DNA from 4 places in the Mesorhizobium abyssinicae genome. Region 1 is predicted to be linked to each of the others. Evidence: predicted binding sites of a transcription regulator. Region 1 holds the regulator's gene; each other region holds the start of a gene.
The links. The regulator LexA, encoded in region 1, represses DNA repair genes until DNA is damaged. The targets are predictions, from matches to a motif close to TGTTCNNNNTGTGTTCNG.

Region 1 (4,550 bases):
CACCCATCAGGACTGCCGCAGGCTGGAGAAGAGCGGCATCGGCACCTTCCTTGTCGGCGAGAGCCTGATGCGGCAACAGGATGTCGCGGCGGCGACTCGCCTGCTTCTGACAGGCAAGGCGCCGGCCGAGGCCGTCTGACGATGGCGGCCGCCCTCACCCATCTTGGCGCCTCGGGCGAAGCCAACATGGTCGACGTCGGCGACAAGGCCGAAACGGTGCGCACCGCGATCGCCGAGGGCTTTGTCTCGATGCGCGCCGAAACGCTGGAGATGATCCTTGCCGGCGACGCCAAGAAGGGCGATGTGCTGGGCACCGCGCGCATCGCCGGCATCATGGCGGCCAAGCGCGCGCATGAACTGATCCCGCTCTGCCATCCGCTGCTCCTGACCAAGGTTTCCGTCGATATCGAACCGGACAAGTCGCTGCCCGGTCTCAAGATCACCGCGCTTGCCCGTGTCACCGGCAAGACCGGCGTCGAGATGGAAGCGTTGACGGCGGCCTCTGTCGCCTGCCTCACCATATACGACATGGCCAAGGCCGCCGACCGCGCCATGGTGATCTCCGGCATCAGGCTGGTCGAAAAGACCGGCGGCAAGTCCGGCGACTACAAGTCGGCCGGGGCGGGCGCCTGATGGCGCTGGTTCCTGTGGCCGAGGCGCTCGAGCGCCTGCTGGATGGCGCGGCGCCGCGGGCCAGCGAAAGCGTCGCACTGATCGACGCCGCCGGCCGGGTCCTGGCCGAGCCTGTGGTGGCGCTGCGCACGCAGCCCCCCTTCAACGCCTCAGCCATGGACGGCTATGCGACGCGCGCCGCCGATGTGGCATCCGTGCCGGCGCGGCTTCCGGTGATCGGCATTGCGCCGGCCGGCCGCGGCTTCGAAGGCAGCGTCGGCACGGCGCAAGCCGTGCGCATCTTCACCGGCGCGCCGGTGCCGCAAGGCGCCGACACCATCGTCATCCAGGAGAATGTGCAGGACCTCGGCGGCGGCACGATCGAAGTGACCGAGCCGACCGCTGAAGGGCGCAACATCCGCCGCGCCGGGCTCGACTTCGTAGAAGGCGATGTGCTGCTGGAAAAGGGCCGGCTGCTCGATCCGGCGGCACTGTCGCTGGCGGCATCCGCCAACCACCCGCGCCTCATTGTAGTGAAGCGGCCGCTGGTCGCCATCATCGCCACCGGCGACGAACTGCTGCCACCCGGCAGCGAACTCGGTCCCGACCAGATCATCTCGTCCAACGCCTATGGCGTCGCCGCCGCTGCGCAATCGGTCGGCGCCCGCGCGCTCGATCTCGGTATTGCCGCCGACCGCAGGGAAGCGATCGCCGCGCTGGTCAGGCAGGCCGTCGAGCAGCAGGCCGATGTCATCGTGACGCTTGGCGGCGCCTCGGTCGGCGACCACGATCTCATTCACGACGTGCTGACCGGCGAGGGCATGACGCTCGATTTCTGGAAGATCGCCATGCGCCCGGGCAAGCCGCTGATGTTCGGCCGGCTGGGACCCGCGCGCTGCATCGGCCTGCCCGGCAATCCGGTAGCGAGCCTGGTCTGTTCGCAGCTGTTCCTGAAGCCGTTGCTGGCGCGGCTCGGTGGCCGCGCGTTCACCCAGGACATTCGCGGGGCGCGGCTGGGCGCCGCGATGCAGGCAAACGATCTGAGGCAGGATTACGTGCGCGCCGTCGCCCGCGAAGAAGCCGGCTCACTGGTTGCGACGCCCTTCGGCATCCAGGACTCCTCGATGCTGCGCACGCTGGCCGACGCCAACGGCCTGGTCGTGCGCGAGCCCTTCGCGCCTGCGGCCGCTGTGGGCGATGCCTGCCGCGTGCTGATGCTACGCTGAACAAAACGTCAACGCATTCATTAAACTTTAAACGGTTGCGGAACACAACTGGAACAGATAGTGTTTGTTCTGGGTTTGTTTTTCTGATTCTGGTTTCAGAACCCGTGGGGGCCGCCATGCTGACGCGCAAACAACATGAACTCCTGATGTTCATCCATGAACGGCTGAAGGAAAGCGGCATTCCGCCCTCTTTCGACGAGATGAAGGAGGCGCTTGATCTGGCTTCGAAGTCGGGCATCCACCGGCTGATCACGGCGCTGGAGGAGCGCGGCTTCATTCGCCGGCTGCCCAACCGGGCGCGTGCGCTGGAAGTGCTGCGCCTGCCCGATTCGATCGCGCCTGGCCTCAATGCCGCGAAGAAGTTTTCGCCGAGCGTCATCCAGGGAAGCCTCGGACAGGGCAATCTCGGCCGGCAGATCAAACCGGCGTCGCCGTCGCGGACCCCCAGCAATGACGACGACGCTGTGTCGGCGGTGTCGATCCCGGTAATGGGCCGCATCGCCGCCGGCGTGCCGATCGACGCCATCCAGCACCAGACGCATTCGATCTCGGTGCCCCCGGACATGATCTCGGGCGGCGAGCATTATGCGCTGGAGGTGAAGGGCGACTCGATGATCGAGGCCGGCATCTTCGACGGCGACACCGTCATCATCCGCAACGCCGACACGGCGAGCCCCGGCGAGATCGTTGTGGCGCTGGTCGACGAGGAAGAGGCGACGCTGAAGCGCTTCCGCCGCAAGGGCGCATCGATCGCGCTCGAAGCCGCCAACCCTGCCTATGAGACCCGCATCTTCGGCCCTGACCGGGTCAAGGTGCAAGGCAAGCTGGTCGGCCTGATCCGGCGCTACTGAGCGGACGGCGCCAGTTTGACCACCGGTTTTTCGGGTCTCTGGTAGGGCGGCAGTCCCCTCGCCTCGCGAGAGTATTTGCGCTGCTCGTGCCATGGCCGGTAGGGCTTTTCGACAGCGTAGCGGATTGTTGCTTGCGCGGTCGCCGATTGCGGATCGAAGAAGACGGCGGCGCTGCCGGAGCGGGCGAGCTGACGTTTGGTGACGACGAGGGCCAGCGAATTCCAGCAGGGACTGTAGGCGGTGGCGTCGTCGATGACGATCAGGTCGGCGAAGGCGCAGGCCGGCCGCGCCGTCTTGCGGTTTTCCGCGAGCGCCACGATTGCGCCTGACGGATGTCGGGCAAGGCATAGCCCGTCCCTGCAGTAGAATGGCGAGCCCGGCGGCAGGTCGAGCGGTTCGATATCGAAGCGTGCATCCCCTGTCTCGAAGGTCTCCGGCTCGACGATGGTCTCGGCCACCAGCGCGCGTTTCCAGTTGTCGGTGGTGAATTCATTCGACCGCACCCGGTTGACGGCAAGCTCGCCGCCGCCGATCGGCATCGCCACCAGATGAGCATCCTCCGAGATCAGCACATCGGGCGTGCGGGTATTGGAAACCGTCATCAGGCCGGCCACAGCGAAGGGGATCGCCGCAAGTCTCAGCCAGGTCGTGGCCATGGTCGCGATGACCAGCGCTATCGTCACGAAAAGCACCGACTGGATGGAGATCAGCCCGACGGCATCGACCGGCGAGCGTTCGGAGATCCACCCGGAAATCGCAATCATCGCGGTCAGGCCCTTGCCCATCAGATACAGGAATGGCCAGTCGAGACCGAACGGCATCGTCAGGGCGCTGGCGACCCCCAGGAACATGACCACCGAAACGATCGGCATGACGGCCAGGTTGGCGAGCAGGCTGAGCGGCGACACGCGCTGGAAGTGCCAGATGGCGAAAAGCGCCGTAGCGCTGCCGGCGATGATTGAGGTCATGGCAAGGCCGCCCATCCCCATCACCAGCTTTCGCGACGCAAAGTGAAGGAACGATCGCTTCGGCACCGGCGCGGTCGTCCTGTCGGCCCGATAGTCCGACCAGCCGGCATAGGCGCCGACCAGGGCGGCGGTGGCGGCGAACGACATCTGGAAACTCGGGCCGACCACTTCGTGCGGCGACACAAGAATGACGGCGATGGCCGAGATCGCCAGATTGCGCATGGTGAGCGCGGCCCGGTCGAAAAGTACGGCGACAAGCATCACCGCCAGCATGATGAAGCTGCGTTCGGCGGCGACCACAATGCCGGAGAAGACGAGGTAAGCGGCGATCGAGAGGAGCGCGGCGGCGGCGGCATATTTCTTGACCGGCCGGCGCGAGGCGAAGTCGGGAAACAGCGCGAAGGCGCCGCGCAGCAGAAGCATGATGGTGCCGGCAACCAGCGCCATGTGCAGGCCGGAGATGGAGATGATGTGGTAGATGCCGGTGCGCCGCATCGCCTCGTTGATCTCATCGGGAATGCCTGCGCGCACGCCGACGATCAGCGCCGCCGCGATCTCGCCCTCCGGGCCGCCAACCAGGCCGCGAATATGGTCGGCGATGCTCTCCCGCGCCTTCTCGATCGCGGAAGCGAGGTTCGCCGTCGCTGGCGCCTCTTGGCTGGCTATTGTCTTTGGATTGCCGAGGAAAAAGCCGCTGGCGCCAATGCCCGAAAAATAGCTGTCGAAGGAGAAGTCGTAGCTGTCCGGCCGCACCGGGCCGGTCGGCTGCAGCAGCCTTGCATAGCCCGTCAGCAGCGAGCCGGCGGTCATGTCGGCGGGTACTTTCCGCGCCGAAAGCCTGACCCGCTCCGGCGCGTAGCGCAGTTTTGGGTGGGCGGTGGAGATCACATCGA
Region 2 (4,550 bases), on a different contig from region 1:
TGACGACGTTGTGCCACTCGGTCTTTTCCTTGCGCTCGCCGGAATTCTTGTCGCGCCAGCTTTCCGAGGTGGCGATGCGGATGTTGACGACCGGCTCACCCGAGTTCAGGCGGCGGATTTCCGGGTCCGCCCCGAGATTGCCGACCAGAATGACCTTGTTGATGCTACCCGCCATCGTACTTCTCCGCGCTCATCCGAAACAAATTTTTGACGCTGCACCTTACAGCTTGCGGGCAATCGCCGCCCGTCGTGACTGGCTTTTCCCACAAGGTTTTTGTTCTCTTTTCGTTCTATGATGTGGGCGACGCGCTGTCAATGGTTGTCAGCAGCATGTAGTGTTCCGGCCCGGAATTTCCACGTGATCGGGAATGGATGGAGTGCCAGGTGAATTCGATCGCACATGGGGACCAGCCGCGCGAACAGTGGCGCGCCGGTGTCGAGACACGCATGCACGTCTCGGCCAGAAATGGCGCCGCGCAGCTTTGCATCTTTGAGCAGTGGGTCGAACCCACGGTCGGCGCCCCGACGCATTGGCATTCGGTCGAGGAAGTGCTCACCGTCATCGCCGGCACGGCCGAGATGTGGATCGACGACGAGCACAGCGTGCTCACCGCAGGACAGTCTCTCATCATCCCTGCGCACAGGAAGCACGGCTTCCGCAATGTCGGCAACGAACCGCTTCACATCCATGCGGTGCTCGCTTCGCCGATCTTCGAAGCGACGTTCGACGGGCCGGCCGGACTGGTGAGACGCTGGCTTGCTGACGGTTCGTAAACAGCGCTTGCCAAATCAATAAGTATCGACTTATGCTTCAGCCATGATCGAGGCAGAGATTTTCCGCGCGCTGGCCGACCCGACGCGCCGCGCCGTCTACGAGCGGCTCGCCGCCAGCGAGATGACCGTGTCGGAGCTGCGCACCGGCATGACGGTATCGCAACCGGCGGTTTCCCAGCACCTGGCGGTGCTGCGCGGCGCCGGCCTGGTGGTCGAACGGCGCGCCGGCCGCAACGCCTATTACCGCGCCGACCCGCAAGGTCTCGAGCCGCTGCTCGGCTGGATCGAACGCTACCGCGCGTTCTGGCCGGAACGCATCGAGAAACTGAAGACAGTTCTGAAGGGAATGGACCAATGACGGAACGTCCTCCTGCCGAAGCGCCGCTCGACTTCGAATGCGAGCTTGCCGATCCGCCGGAGAAGGTCTGGCGCGCGCTGACCGAACCGGAACTGCTGGCGGCCTGGATGATGCCGAACGACATCACGCCTGAAGTGGGCAGCCGTTTCGCCTTTGCCGGACCCGAGGCGCCGATCGAATGCGAAGTCCTTGAAGCCGAGCCTGGACGACTGCTGCGCTATTCGTGGCGCGAGCGGCCCGGTGCCGACGATGCAGACAAGCTTCCAGCATTGGACAGCATCGTCACCTTCACGCTTGCCCGCACGGTTTCCGGCGGCACGCATCTGCGCATCGTCCATGACGGCTTCGCCCGCACACCCGCCGTCGTCATGGCTGGCGCCGGCTGCCGGCTCGCTTTCAACGCGCAAGGCGCAGGACGCGCGATCGCGGCGAATGCGCCGCTGTTGCGGCGCGCGGCCTGAGCAAGGGAGAAACGAGATGAGCGGGCTTGCCAATCTGGTGCCGATGGTGATCGAGCAGTCGAGCCGCGGCGAACGCGCCTTCGACATCTTCTCGCGGCTGCTGCGCGAGCGCATCATCTTCATCAACGGAGAGATCAACGACGGCATGTCGGCGCTGGTCTGCGCGCAGCTCCTGTCGCTGGAGTCCGACAATCCCGACAAGGAGATATCGCTCTACATCAACTCGCCTGGCGGGGTGGTGACCAGCGGCTTCGCCATCTACGACACGATGCGCTACATCTCCTGCCCCGTGTCGACCGTGTGCATGGGCTTTGCCGCCTCGATGGCGTCCTTCCTGCTGATGGCGGGCGAGCCGGGGCGCCGCATCGCGCTGCCCAACTCCAGCATCGTGCTGCATCAGCCGCTGGGCGGCTTCCAGGGCCAGGCTTCCGACATCCAGCGTCACGCCGAAGGCATCATGCGCACCAAGCGGCGCATGACCGAGCTCTATGCGCATCATTGCGGCCGGACCTACGAGGAGGTCGAGCGCACGCTCGACCGCGACTATTTCATGACTGCCGAGGAGGCGAAGGCCTGGGGCCTCGTCGACCATGTCTACGACACCCGCAAGAAGGCCGCGTGAAGGAATGCCGGCGCGCGGCAATTTGATCGCGTGCGATCTGGCATCGCTGCCGTGCCGACCCTATAGTCCGGCAATGATTGGCAAGCATTCTTCCACACTCCTGGGAATCGTGGCGGTCGCGTGCGTGTTGGCGGGCGCCGCCGTCGCCGATGACAGCGCGACGCAGAAGGGCGCGCTGCCCGGCGTCAGCAGCGACTATCGCATCGCCAAGCCTGCCCCGCAGCCCGAACCCGACGACGCGCTGCCCGCCGGCGGCAACGGCCAGTTCAAGATCGGCGATACCGACGTCAGGATTTCCGGCAGCATAACCATCGACATGGCGACGGGCGGGATCAGGCCGCCGGGCCACTAGCCGGCTACCGTCCGGGCGCTTCGCTGCCTAGACTGCGATTCCAATGTTTCCAATGGCAATGGGGTGTAGCGTGCTTGCACAAACGAACAGCCCCGCCGTTGCTTCCGCAAAACGGACGGGGCTTTTCTGGATTTGAAATCCAAACTTGCCGGGAGTGTTCTGCCGGCGTTTGATTTCGGATGCATCGCGGCATTCAGCCGACGATCCGACTATCGTCTCTAATTGTGAGGATTCGACAGGTCACGGTTTGTCGGGCTGACGCTCACGCCTGCCCTGGCACTTATGCCCGCCGCGGCTCCATCTTGGTGTGGAGCCTCAAGGGACTGTCCGGTGGCGTCATGCTCCGCTCCTGGGTCCGTTGCGACAATTGTCGTCCAGAGCGCAAATCGCAAAACCTGCGGCGTCTCGCAGGCCACCTTTGGGCGGCGAGGCCATCGAAAGACAGCCGGCTCCGTTGGACCTGTGGACACTGCTCCCCTCGCTCGGAGACGTCAACCATCGAATAGCCGGTTACCGAAAAATGTGATCGCCGGGAGGTTACGTCCAGGTCAAGTCGAGACCGGATTTCCACACCGCTTTGTCAGGAGCGTGTTCGGCCTTTGTTCTTTCCGCTTGCTCGCCCGCGCGAAAGACGCTTAAACGCTTTTGTCGAGAATTGTGGCGTCTCTCGACGTGGCGGGAAAATTACCTACATAGGGGATGGCCGGGAGAAACCCGCCGATCCCACGAATTCCAGACCTGAGGCGGCGACCGGCGATGGCCGACCATAAATACCTTTCCATTCGCGGGGCGCGCGAACACAATCTGAAGAACGTCGATCTCGACCTGCCGCGTGACAGCCTTATCGTCATGACCGGCCTGTCAGGGTCCGGCAAGTCGTCGCTCGCCTTCGACACGATCTATGCCGAAGGCCAGCGCCGCTACGTCGAGAGCCTGTCGGCCTATGCGCGCCAGTTCCTGGAAATGATGCAGAAGCCTGATGTCGACCAGATCGACGGGCTGTCTCCCGCCATCTCCATCGAACAGAAGACGACGTCGAAAAATCCGCGCTCGACGGTCGGCACCGTCACCGAGATCTACGACTACATGCGCCTCCTGTTCGCGCGCGTCGGCGTTCCCTATTCGCCGGCCACCGGCCTGCCGATCGAGAGCCAGACGGTCAGCCAAATGGTCGACCGGGTGCTGGCGCTCGAGGAAGGCACGCGCCTGTTCCTGCTGGCGCCGATCGTGCGCGGCCGCAAGGGCGAGTACCGCAAGGAACTCCTGGAGCTGCAGAAGAAGGGTTTCCAGCGCGTCAAGGTCGACGGCGTCTTCTACGAGATCGCCGACGTGCCGGCGCTGGACAAGAAGTACAAGCACGACATCGACGTGGTCGTCGACCGCATTGTCGTGCGCGGCGACCTGGCGACGCGACTTGCCGATTCCATGGAGACGGCGCTTAAGCTCGCCGAGGGCCTGGCCGTCGCCGAATTCGCCGACAGGCCGCTCGACGCCAGCCTGACCGGTGAGGACTCGGTCAACAAGTCGAAGAACGAGACGCATGAGCGCATCCTGTTCTCGGAGAAATTCGCCTGCCCGGTTTCGGGCTTCACCATTCCGGAGATCGAGCCCAGGCTGTTCTCCTTCAACAATCCGTTCGGCGCCTGCCCGACCTGCGACGGTCTCGGCAGCCAGCGCGCCATCGACGCCAATCTGGTGGTGCCCGACGAGAACCTTTCGCTGCGCGACGGCGCCGTCAGCCCGTGGGCGAAGTCGACCTCGCCCTATTACGCGCAGACGCTGGAAGCGCTGGGCAAGGCCTATGGCTTCAAGCTCGGCGACAAGTTCAAGGATCTTTCCGCCGCGGCGCAGGAAGCCATCCTGCACGGCACCGGCGAGCGCGAGATCACCTTCCAGTACGATGACGGTCTGCGCTCCTACAAGACGACCAAGACCTTCGAGGGCGTCATCCCCAATCTCGACCGGCGCTGGAAGGAGACCGAA
Region 3 (4,550 bases), on a different contig from region 1:
CCAAATTCGCCGCCGCGGCCTTCACCGGCAGTTCGGCGATGCTTTCGGAGGGCGTGCATTCGCTGGTCGACACCGGCAATGGCGGCCTGCTGCTCTACGGCATGCATCGCGCCGGCCGCCCGCCCGACCGCAGCCATCCGCTCGGCCATGGCCGTGAGCTCTATTTCTGGAGCTTCATCGTCGCCCTCCTCGTCTTCGCGCTTGGCGCCGGCGTGTCGTTCTACGAAGGCGTGGTGCACATCATGGCGCCGGAGCCGGTCGCCAATGTCAGGGTGAATTATGTCGTGCTCGGCCTCTCCTTCCTGTTCGAGGGCAGTTCCTGGTATGTGGCGCTGACCGCATTCCGCCGCGAGAAGGGCGGACTGGGCTGGTTCGAGGCGGTGCGGCTCAGCAAGGATCCGAGCGTCTATACGGTGCTGTTCGAGGACAGCGCGGCACTGCTTGGCCTGATCGTCGCCTTTGCCGGCATATTGGCGGCGGAAGTCTTTGCCATGCCCGAGCTCGACGGCGCCGCCTCGATCGGCATCGCGCTGATCCTCGGTTCGACCGCGATCTTCCTGGCGCGCGAAAGCAAGGGCCTGCTCATCGGCGAGCCGGCATCGCCGGAGGTGCAGAAGAAGGTGCTTGCCATCGTGCAGCGGGATCCGGCGGTGCAGCGGGCGAACGGCGTTCTCACCGTCCACATGGGACCGCAAGAGATCGTCGCCGGTCTGAGCGTCGAGTTCGAAGACCATCTGACGGCGCCCGAGATCGAGGCCTGCGTCGAGCGGCTGGAAGCGCTGCTGAAAACCGAGATGCCGGAGATCACCCGGCTGTTCGTCAAGCCGCAAACCACCGGCACCTGGGAGCGCCGCCGCAAGCTGATCGACGCTGCCTCCGATCCGGCTTTGGACTAGCGCTGCGCTGTTGCCTCGCGGCCTTGTCCCGCTAAGATCGTCGCGAATTCTGGAGGAGGTACCGATGAGGATTGACGGCGGGTGCCATTGCGGCGCCATCACCTATGAGGCCGAGGTCGACCCGGAAAAGACCTCGATCTGCCACTGCACGGACTGCCAGCAATTGACCGGCACAGCCTTCCGCGTGACGGTTCCAGCCCCGGAAATCAACTACCGGATCACCAGCGGCTCGCCGAAGGTCTACATCAAGACCGGATCCTCCGGCGCCAAGCGCGCGCAGGGCTTTTGCGGCGACTGCGGCTCCCATCTCTACGCGACCTCGGTCGGCGATGGGCCGAAGATTTATGGCATCAGGGTCGGTACGTCGCGTCAGCGCAAGGAACTGGTTCCGAAAAAGCAGGTTTGGCACCGCTCCGCATTGCAATGGTTGCCGGAATTCCAGAGCATGGCGACCATCGAGGAACAGTAGCGCCCGCCTCAGTCGCCGTCCTCGACAACCCGCAGCCTGAGCTGGCCGGTCTTGGAATCGGCCACCCGCGTCCCCGCTTCAGCCTTGCGCGGCGCCTCGGCTTCGCCTTCGCCGAACTCCAGCGCCTCGATCTTCTGGCCGCGCTTGGTCACTTTCGACGTCGAGACCAGGATGTCGTCGATGTCTTTCGCCGACTGGGTAAAATGCGTCTGCAGCCGGCGTACCCGCTCGTCGACACGCCCGACATCCTCCATCAGCCGGATCACCTCGCCCTGGATCAGATGCGCCTGCTCGCGCATGCGGGCATCCTTCAGGATCGCCTGGATGACCTGGATCGACAGCATCAACAGCGACGGCGAGACGATGACGACGCGGGCCCGGTGCGCCTTCTGCACCACCGCCTCGAAATTCTCGTGGATCTCTGCGAACACCGATTCCGACGGTACGAACATGAAGGCGGTGTCCTGCGTCTCGCCCTGGAGCAGGTATTTGTCGGCGATATCGCGGATATGCACCTCGATATCGCGCCGGAAGGCCTGCGCCGCGGCCTTCTGCATCTCCGCGCCTTCGGCGGCGCGGATGGCGTTCCAGGCTTCGAGCGGGAACTTGGCATCGACGGCGAGCGAGGGCGCGCCGTTCGGCATCCGTACCAGGCAGTCGGGCCGGCTGCCGTTCGACAGGGTCGCCTGGAATTCGTAGGCGCCATGGGGCAGGCCGTCGGCGACGATCGCCTCCATGCGCGACTGGCCGAAGGCGCCGCGCGTCTGCTTGTTGGAGAGGATCGCCTGCAGCTGCACGACCTGGCCGGCCAGCGACTGGATGTTGCCTTGCGCCGTGTCGATCACCGCCAGTCGTTCCTGCAGTTTGGCCAGGCTCTCATGCGTCGATTTGGTTTGCTCGGTCATGGTCTGGCCGATGCGGCCGGTCATGGCGTCGAGACGCTGGCCGATCGACTGGGTGAGCTCGGCCTGCCGCGCCCCGAACACTTCGGCAATCGCGCCCATGCGGCCCTGCATCTCGGCCTGCGCCTGCAGGATGCCGGCCATCCGCGCCTCGGCGTCGCGGGCATGGTCGGCGGCTTCCGCGGCTGCTATCGTCCGCGCCCTGGCCGAGCGCCACAGCGCGATGACCAGCGCAAGGAAGAGGCCGAGAAATAGGACAGCGCCGAAGGCCAGCATATGGCCGAGCGTGATCGTGCTGGCGCCGAGCCGCGCCACGGGTTCGGAAAGGATGGAGCTCAGGTCGTTCATGCGGGCAGCATAGATGATTCGGCTCTCCGGCACAGATCAAAACGTGAACAGGTCGAAAGCGCCCCGGTTGACGCTTTTCGCATGACGTCTTAGGTGAGACGCCATGTCGATCAAGCCGCTCATCATCCTTCCCGATCCCGTCCTGCGCCAGCTGTCCAAACCGGTCGAGCGCGTCGATGCGCCCTTGCGCAAACTGGCCGGCGACATGCTGGACACCATGTATGACGCCCCCGGCATCGGCCTGGCGGCGATCCAGATCGGCGAGCCGCTGCGCATGCTGGTCATCGACCTCGCCAAGGATGACGAGACGCCGGCGCCGCATGTCTTCATCAATCCGGAAATCCTCGAAAGCTCGGACCAGCGCTCGGTCTATGAGGAAGGCTGCCTGTCGATCCCGGACTATTACGCCGAGGTCGAGCGTCCCGCCGCGGTGCGGGTCAAGTATCTCGACCGCGACGGCAAGCTGCAGGAGATGCAGGCCGAAGGGCTGATGGCGACCTGCCTGCAGCACGAGATCGACCATCTCAACGGCGTGCTGTTCATCGACCACATCTCCAAGCTGAAGCGCGACATGGTGGTGAAGAAGTTCAAGAAGCTCGCCAAGGACAAGGCGCCGGGCAAGCTGGTGGGCTAGGGGTCATGCCCCTTCGCGTCATCTTCATGGGCACGCCGGAGTTTTCCGTGCCGACGCTGCGCGCGATTGCCGAAGCCGGCCATGAAATCGTCGCCGTCTACACGCAGCCGCCGCGTGCCGCCGGCCGGCGCGGGCTGGAGCTGACGCCGTCGCCCGTGCAGCGCGAGGCGGAGCGGCTGGGCGTCGAGGTCCGCACCCCGACATCGCTCAAGGGCGAGGCCGAGCAGCAGGCATTCGCCGCGCAGCGTGCCGATGTCGCCGTGGTCGTCGCCTATGGGCTTTTGCTGCCAAAGGCCGTTCTCGAGGCGGCCAGGCTCGGTTGCCTGAACGGTCACGCCTCACTTTTGCCGCGTTGGCGCGGTGCTGCTCCCATCCAGCGCGCCATCATGGCCGGCGATGCCGAGACCGGCATGATGGTGATGCGCATGGAGGAAGGTTTGGACACCGGTCCGGTGGCATTGGTTGAAAAATGCGCCATCGAACCCGATATGACCGCCGGCGAACTGCATGACCGTCTGATGGCTCAAGGCGCTTCGCTGATGGTGGAAGCGCTCGCGCAGTTGGGGATAAATTGTCTGACATTTGCCCAACAGGCGACTGTGGGGGTGACCTACGCCCGAAAGATCGATAAGTCGGAGACACGCGTAGACTGGACGCGGCCTGCCGGCGAAGTCCACAATCACATTCGCGGCCTCTCGCCCTTTCCGGGCGCGTGGTGCGAGGTCGACATTGGCGGCCGCATGGAGCGGCTGAAACTGCTTCGCTCGACGCTCTCGGATGGCGTCGGCGAGTCGGGAGGAGTTCTCGATGACCGGCTGACGGTCGCCTGCGGGTCAGGCGCGGTCCGGCTGGTCGAAGTTCAACGGGCGGGCGGAAAGCCCGCCGCCGCGCAGGAGTTCTTGCGCGGGGCCAAGATCGAAAAAGGAACGAAACTCTCATGAGCATGATGTCGATACGCGCGGCGACGCCGCGGGATCGCGAGGCGATCCGCCTCGTCGAAGAGCATGCCTTCGGCCAGCAGGCGGAGGCCGGACTGGTCGACGCGCTGGTCACCGGCGGCGATGCCGTCGTCGAGCTTGTGGCGGAAGAGGACGGCCAGGTGGTCGGCCATATCCTGTTCTCCAGGCTTTTCGTCCAGAAGGGCGCCAAGCAGTTCGCGGCCGTGGCGCTGGCGCCGCTGGCAGTCGAGCCGTCCTTCCACGGCACCGGCATCGGCGGCGCCCTGATCCGCGAGGCGCATGTCCGCCTCAAGGAAGCCGGCGAGCGGCTTGCCGTGGTGCTCGGCGATCCGTCCTATTACG
Region 4 (4,550 bases), on a different contig from region 1:
GCCTGGGGCAATCCGGCGGCTTTTTGTTTGAGCGGAGATAATCTCCCCCCTTGAGGGGGAGATGTCGCCAAAGGCGACAGAGGGGGTCGGTTCGACTGGGCGCGACGTTCTTGCGGACGACAGATGGCGTTGGAGCTTCACGCGAAGCGACCCCCTCTGCCTGCCGGCCATCTCCCCCTCAAGGGGGGAGATTACGCGCACCTTCGCCGCCGCTCACTCCAGTCCTACAAAGCTCTCTTCTTCCACCACCTCGACGCCGCCCAAGCGAAACGGCGCGAATGACGCCCGGTGCAACCTTGCCACCGGGCCGTGCGCTTCGATCGCGGTGCGGTGGCGGGCCGTTGCATAGCCCATATGCACCTCGAAGCCGTAGCGCTCGTGGTGACCGCCGCAGCCGCACATCATGCGGTCGCGCATCACCTTGGCGACGATCGAGGCGGCGGCGATCGACTGCGAGCGCTGGTCGCCCTTGATCAGCGCGCGTCCTTCGCAAGCAAGACCGGGCGGCACGTCGCGGCCGTCGGCCAGCGCCAGCTTCGGCCGCAGCGACAGGCCGGCGACGGCACGGCGCATCGCTTCGAGGCTGGCTTTCAATATGTTGCTGCCATCGATGCCTTCGGCGCTGATCGAGGCCATCGACACGCCGAGCGCCGAGCCCAGAATCCTGGCGAACAGCGCTTCACGCTGCAGATGGGTGAGGCGCTTGGAATCGTCGAGCCCCTCGGGAATGTTGGCGGGGTTGAGCACCACCGCCGCCGCGACGACCGGACCGGCGAGCGGTCCGCGCCCGGCCTCGTCCATTCCCGCCACCGGCCACAATCCGTCGGCCATCGCCTTCGTCTCGATGGAGAAATCGGGTTTCTCGACGATTTCGAAGAGAAGCGGAGAATCGGAACGCGCGCGAGCCATGGTGCGGCGAGGTTCGCATCGGCTCCGATTCTCCGCAAGTCCCTCCGGGTCGGGTGGGGCGCGGACCGGGAGGGCACCGTCTCAAGGCCGGGGGACAGGCCGGACGGGATTCTTCTCGCGCCAGCCGGCGAGGGCCGGCGCGAGACCTTCAAAGCAGCATCAACTGCTCGGTGGCGTTGGCTGCGGCGACGAACTGGTCGGTCCTGAGCTGCCGCCGCTCGGCGTTGAGCCCGAGCCGCTTGGCGGTGATCTCGAAACGGCGGCCGATCTGCCAGGCATAGGGTCCGGCGCCCTTCATGCGCTTGCCCCATTCCGAATCGTAGTCCTTGCCGTCGCGCATCGAACGGATCAGCGACATCACGTGCCGGTAGCGGTCCGGATAATGGCGCAGCAGCCAGTCCTTGAAGATCGGCGCCACCTCCAGCGGCAGCCGCAGCACGACATAGCCTGCTTCGCGCGCGCCGGCGGCGCGTGCCGAATCGAGGATGCGCTCCATCTCCGGATCGGTCAGGCCGGGGATGATCGGCGCGACCATGACGGAGGCCGGAATGCCGGCGTCGGAGAGCTGCCGGATCGCCTCCAGCCGCTTGGTCGGCGTCGACGCGCGCGGTTCCATGGTTCTCGCCAGCATGCGGTCGAGCGTCGTCACCGACAGCGCCACCTTGGCAAGTCCGCGTTCGGCCATGCGCGACAGGATGTCGATGTCGCGCGTCACCAGCGCCGACTTGGTGACGATGCCGACCGGATGGCCGCGCGCCTCCAGCACTTCGAGGATCTCGCGCATGATCCGGTACTGCTTCTCGATCGGCTGGTAGGGATCGGTGTTGGTGCCGATGGCGATGGTGCGCGGCTGGTAGCCGGGCTTCGACAGTTCCTTGTCGAGCATGCGCGCCGCATCAGGCTTGGCGAACAGCTTCGATTCGAAATCGAGTCCCGGCGACAGGCCCATGAAGGAATGCGTCGGCCTGGCGAAGCAGTAGACGCAGCCATGCTCGCAGCCGCGATAGGGGTTGATCGAGCGATCGAACGAGATGTCGGGCGACTCGTTGCGCGTGATGATGGTGCGCGGCCTCTCGACCTGCACCTCGGTCTTGAATGGCGGCAGTTCCTCCAGCGAATTCCAGCCATCGTCGAACACATGCCGGCTGACCGGCTCGAAGCGGCCGGACGGATTGATGCCGGCGGAACGGCCGCGATTGCGGTCGGGCCGCACGCGCATGCCGCTCTGCTCGATCATCGCATTCGCCATCTCGGCTCTCCCGGCTCCGAAGGCTGCAATGTCGGCACGCACGATCTGTTCCATTTTCGCCCTCTCCCAAGGACTGTCCGCAGGCTGTCGAATCGCTCTGTTCATGAAACTATTCCTATTTTCTTGATGAGAACAAAGCAAGAACTTTTTGTGCCGTGATGCAAAAACTGGCGCATGGCGCGGCTTTCCGCTATTCGGCTGGCAATGCTCAGCGTTCTCATCGAAACCCTGAATGACGAAGAGGGCCTTGCCCGCACGCTCGCCTCGCTGATCGGCGGCGCGGTCGAAGGCGTGGTGCGCGACGTCGTCGTCTGTGACACCGGCTCGACCGACCAGACGCACCGCGTTGCCGATCATGCCGGCTGCCACTATGTCGCAGGCGGCATCGCCGCCGGTATCCGGCAGGCAAAGGGCGACTGGCTGCTGTTGCTGGAGCCCGGCGCGCGGCTGGCGGACGGCTGGATCGACGAGGTCGTGGCCCACACGGCGAGGGCCACCATGCCGGCGCGTTTTTCGCGCGCGCGCGGCAGCCGCGCGCCGTTCCTGGCCAGGGTCTTTTCCGGCAACCGAGCGCTGGCCGAGGGGCTGGTCATCAGCAAGCGCCAGGCCACGGCGCTCGCGAAAAGCGCCCGCAGCGCCGAAGCTATCGCGCGCGGCCTGGCAACGAAAAGACTCGACGCGGAGATCTGGGTCGCGCCGCCGAAGTGATTCTTCCCGCGTTTTTGGGGGAGAAGGGGCGCCGACAAGAACCTTGCCTCGCTCGGCAAGTACCATTTCGATCTCGACGACTGGCGGATGCTGAAATTCTTCTTCTACCTGAAGCCCTGCGATGCCGGCACCGGCCCGCATGTCTATGTGCGCGGCAGCCACAAACGCCGCAGCCTAAAGCACCAACTTACGCTGCTTGTCGAGCATCCGGCGGATGAGGTGCTGAAGTTCTACGGCGACGACAGCCCGGTCACGCTCACGGGTGAAGCAGGGCTCGGCTTCGTCGAGGATCCGTTCGGCTTCGACATGGGCACGGTGCCTTCGCGCACGCCGCGGCTGATGATGGAAGTCGGCTTCGGCGTCTCGCGCCCCTCGCGCCGGCGCTTCCACGGCGAGCCGGTCATCCGCTGAAGCGGCGACGCCGTCAGGCGATCACCCGGCCTTGCCGCGTTTCAGGTGTTCGTCCAGGCGCGGCATGATCTCGACGAAGTTGCAGGGCATGTGACGGTAGTCGAGCTGCGCCTTGATGATGCCGTCCCAGGCGTCCTTGCAGGCGCCGGGCGAGCCGGGCAGCACGAAGACGAAGGTGGCGTTGACGACGCCGCCGGTCGCCCGGCTCTGGATCGTCGAGGTGCCGATCTTGTCGTACGAGATGCGGTGGAACACTTCGGAAAAGCCGTCCATGCGCTTTTCGAAGATCGGCTCCAGCGCTTCCGGCGTCACGTCGCGGCCGGTGAAGCCGGTGCCGCCCGTGGTGATGACGACATCGACGCCTTCGTCCTTCGACCAGCCGAGCACCTTGTCGCGGATATTCTCCCGGTCGTCGGTGACGATGTCGCGCGCGGCGAGGATGTGGCCGGCCTCCGCGATGCGGTCGGCCAGCGTCTGCCCGGATTTGTCGTCGGCGAGGCTGCGCGTGTCCGAAACCGTCAGCACCGCGATGCGCACGGGGATGAAGGGGCGGCTCTCGTCAATCCTGGCCATGGGCGTCGGCCTCCATGCTTCGCGTCGCGGCGACGAACCAGTCGGGATGGCGGCGCCTTATATCGAGCGCCGCGCGCTTGGCGACATTGCCGGTCTCGAACAGGCCGAAGCAGGTGGCGCCGGAACCCGACATGCGGGCAAAGCCGGCGTCGGCCTTCCTCAGCGCCTTGAGCGCTTCGCCGATCGCCGGCTGGATGGCGCGGGCGGCGGGCTCGAGGTCGTTGCGCGTCGCCTCCAGCCAGTTGCGGATGGTATGGAAATCGAGCTTGCCGGGCAGCGGCGGCAGCGCCTCGTTATCGCGGCTGGCCAGCGCCTTGAAAACCTCCGGCGTGCAAACCGCGATGCCCGGATTGACCAGCACCAGGGCGAGCGCGGGAAAGCCTTCGACCGCGGAAATCTCGTCGCCGACGCCGCGCGCGATCAGCGGCCTTGCCGCCAGGCACATCGGCACATCTGCTCCAAGCGACAGGCCGATCCGCGCCAGCTCGGCGTCGTCGATGTCGAGCCGCCATGTCTGGACCAGCCCGCGCAGCACGGCGGCGGCATCGCTGGAGCCGCCGCCGACGCCGGAGGCGACCGGCAGGTTCTTTTCCAGATTGATGGCAACAGGCGGCGTGGCATGCGATCCCGCTTCGCGGCGCAATGCCTCGCGCGCCTTCACCACCAGATTGCTGTCGTCCGCTGGAACCGCAGGGGCGTA

Region 2: a site for LexA is predicted at 3,157-3,174, ahead of uvrA (excinuclease ABC subunit UvrA). Genes of this name have one in related genera too.
Region 3: a site for LexA is predicted at 2,648-2,665, ahead of PU724_RS19815 (DNA recombination protein RmuC). Genes of this name have one in related genera too.
Region 4: a site for LexA is predicted at 2,287-2,304, ahead of PU724_RS07215 (PA0069 family radical SAM protein). Genes of this name have one in related genera too.

Annotation. Positions count from the first base shown of each region.
Region 1 is NZ_JARAKC010000021.1:30,839-35,388, forward strand. Features, by position in the region: gene trpC (indole-3-glycerol phosphate synthase TrpC) at 1-139, shown strand, start outside; gene moaC (cyclic pyranopterin monophosphate synthase MoaC) at 142-633, shown strand; gene PU724_RS28010 (molybdopterin molybdotransferase MoeA) at 633-1,838, shown strand; gene lexA (transcriptional repressor LexA) at 1,955-2,689, shown strand; gene PU724_RS28020 (ComEC/Rec2 family competence protein) at 2,683-4,550, opposite strand, start outside.
Region 2 is NZ_JARAKC010000005.1:105,319-109,868, forward strand. Features, by position in the region: gene ssb (single-stranded DNA-binding protein) at 1-175, opposite strand, end outside; gene PU724_RS13440 (cupin domain-containing protein) at 385-774, shown strand; gene PU724_RS13445 (ArsR/SmtB family transcription factor) at 818-1,132, shown strand; gene PU724_RS13450 (SRPBCC family protein) at 1,129-1,593, shown strand; gene PU724_RS13455 (ATP-dependent Clp protease proteolytic subunit) at 1,610-2,215, shown strand; gene PU724_RS13460 (hypothetical protein) at 2,289-2,567, shown strand; gene uvrA (excinuclease ABC subunit UvrA) at 3,324-4,550, shown strand, end outside.
Region 3 is NZ_JARAKC010000008.1:261,354-265,903, reverse strand. Features, by position in the region: gene PU724_RS19825 (cation diffusion facilitator family transporter) at 1-896, shown strand, start outside; gene PU724_RS19820 (GFA family protein) at 961-1,365, shown strand; gene PU724_RS19815 (DNA recombination protein RmuC) at 1,374-2,615, opposite strand; gene def (peptide deformylase) at 2,719-3,249, shown strand; gene fmt (methionyl-tRNA formyltransferase) at 3,255-4,190, shown strand; gene PU724_RS19800 (GNAT family N-acetyltransferase) at 4,187-4,550, shown strand, end outside.
Region 4 is NZ_JARAKC010000002.1:552,116-556,665, reverse strand. Features, by position in the region: gene PU724_RS07220 (ribonuclease HII) at 214-909, opposite strand; gene PU724_RS07215 (PA0069 family radical SAM protein) at 1,058-2,212, opposite strand; gene PU724_RS07210 (glycosyltransferase) at 2,363-2,866, shown strand; partial or broken gene PU724_RS07205 (hypothetical protein) at 2,897-3,277, shown strand; gene moaB (molybdenum cofactor biosynthesis protein B) at 3,299-3,850, opposite strand; gene PU724_RS07195 (4-(cytidine 5'-diphospho)-2-C-methyl-D-erythritol kinase) at 3,837-4,550, opposite strand, start outside.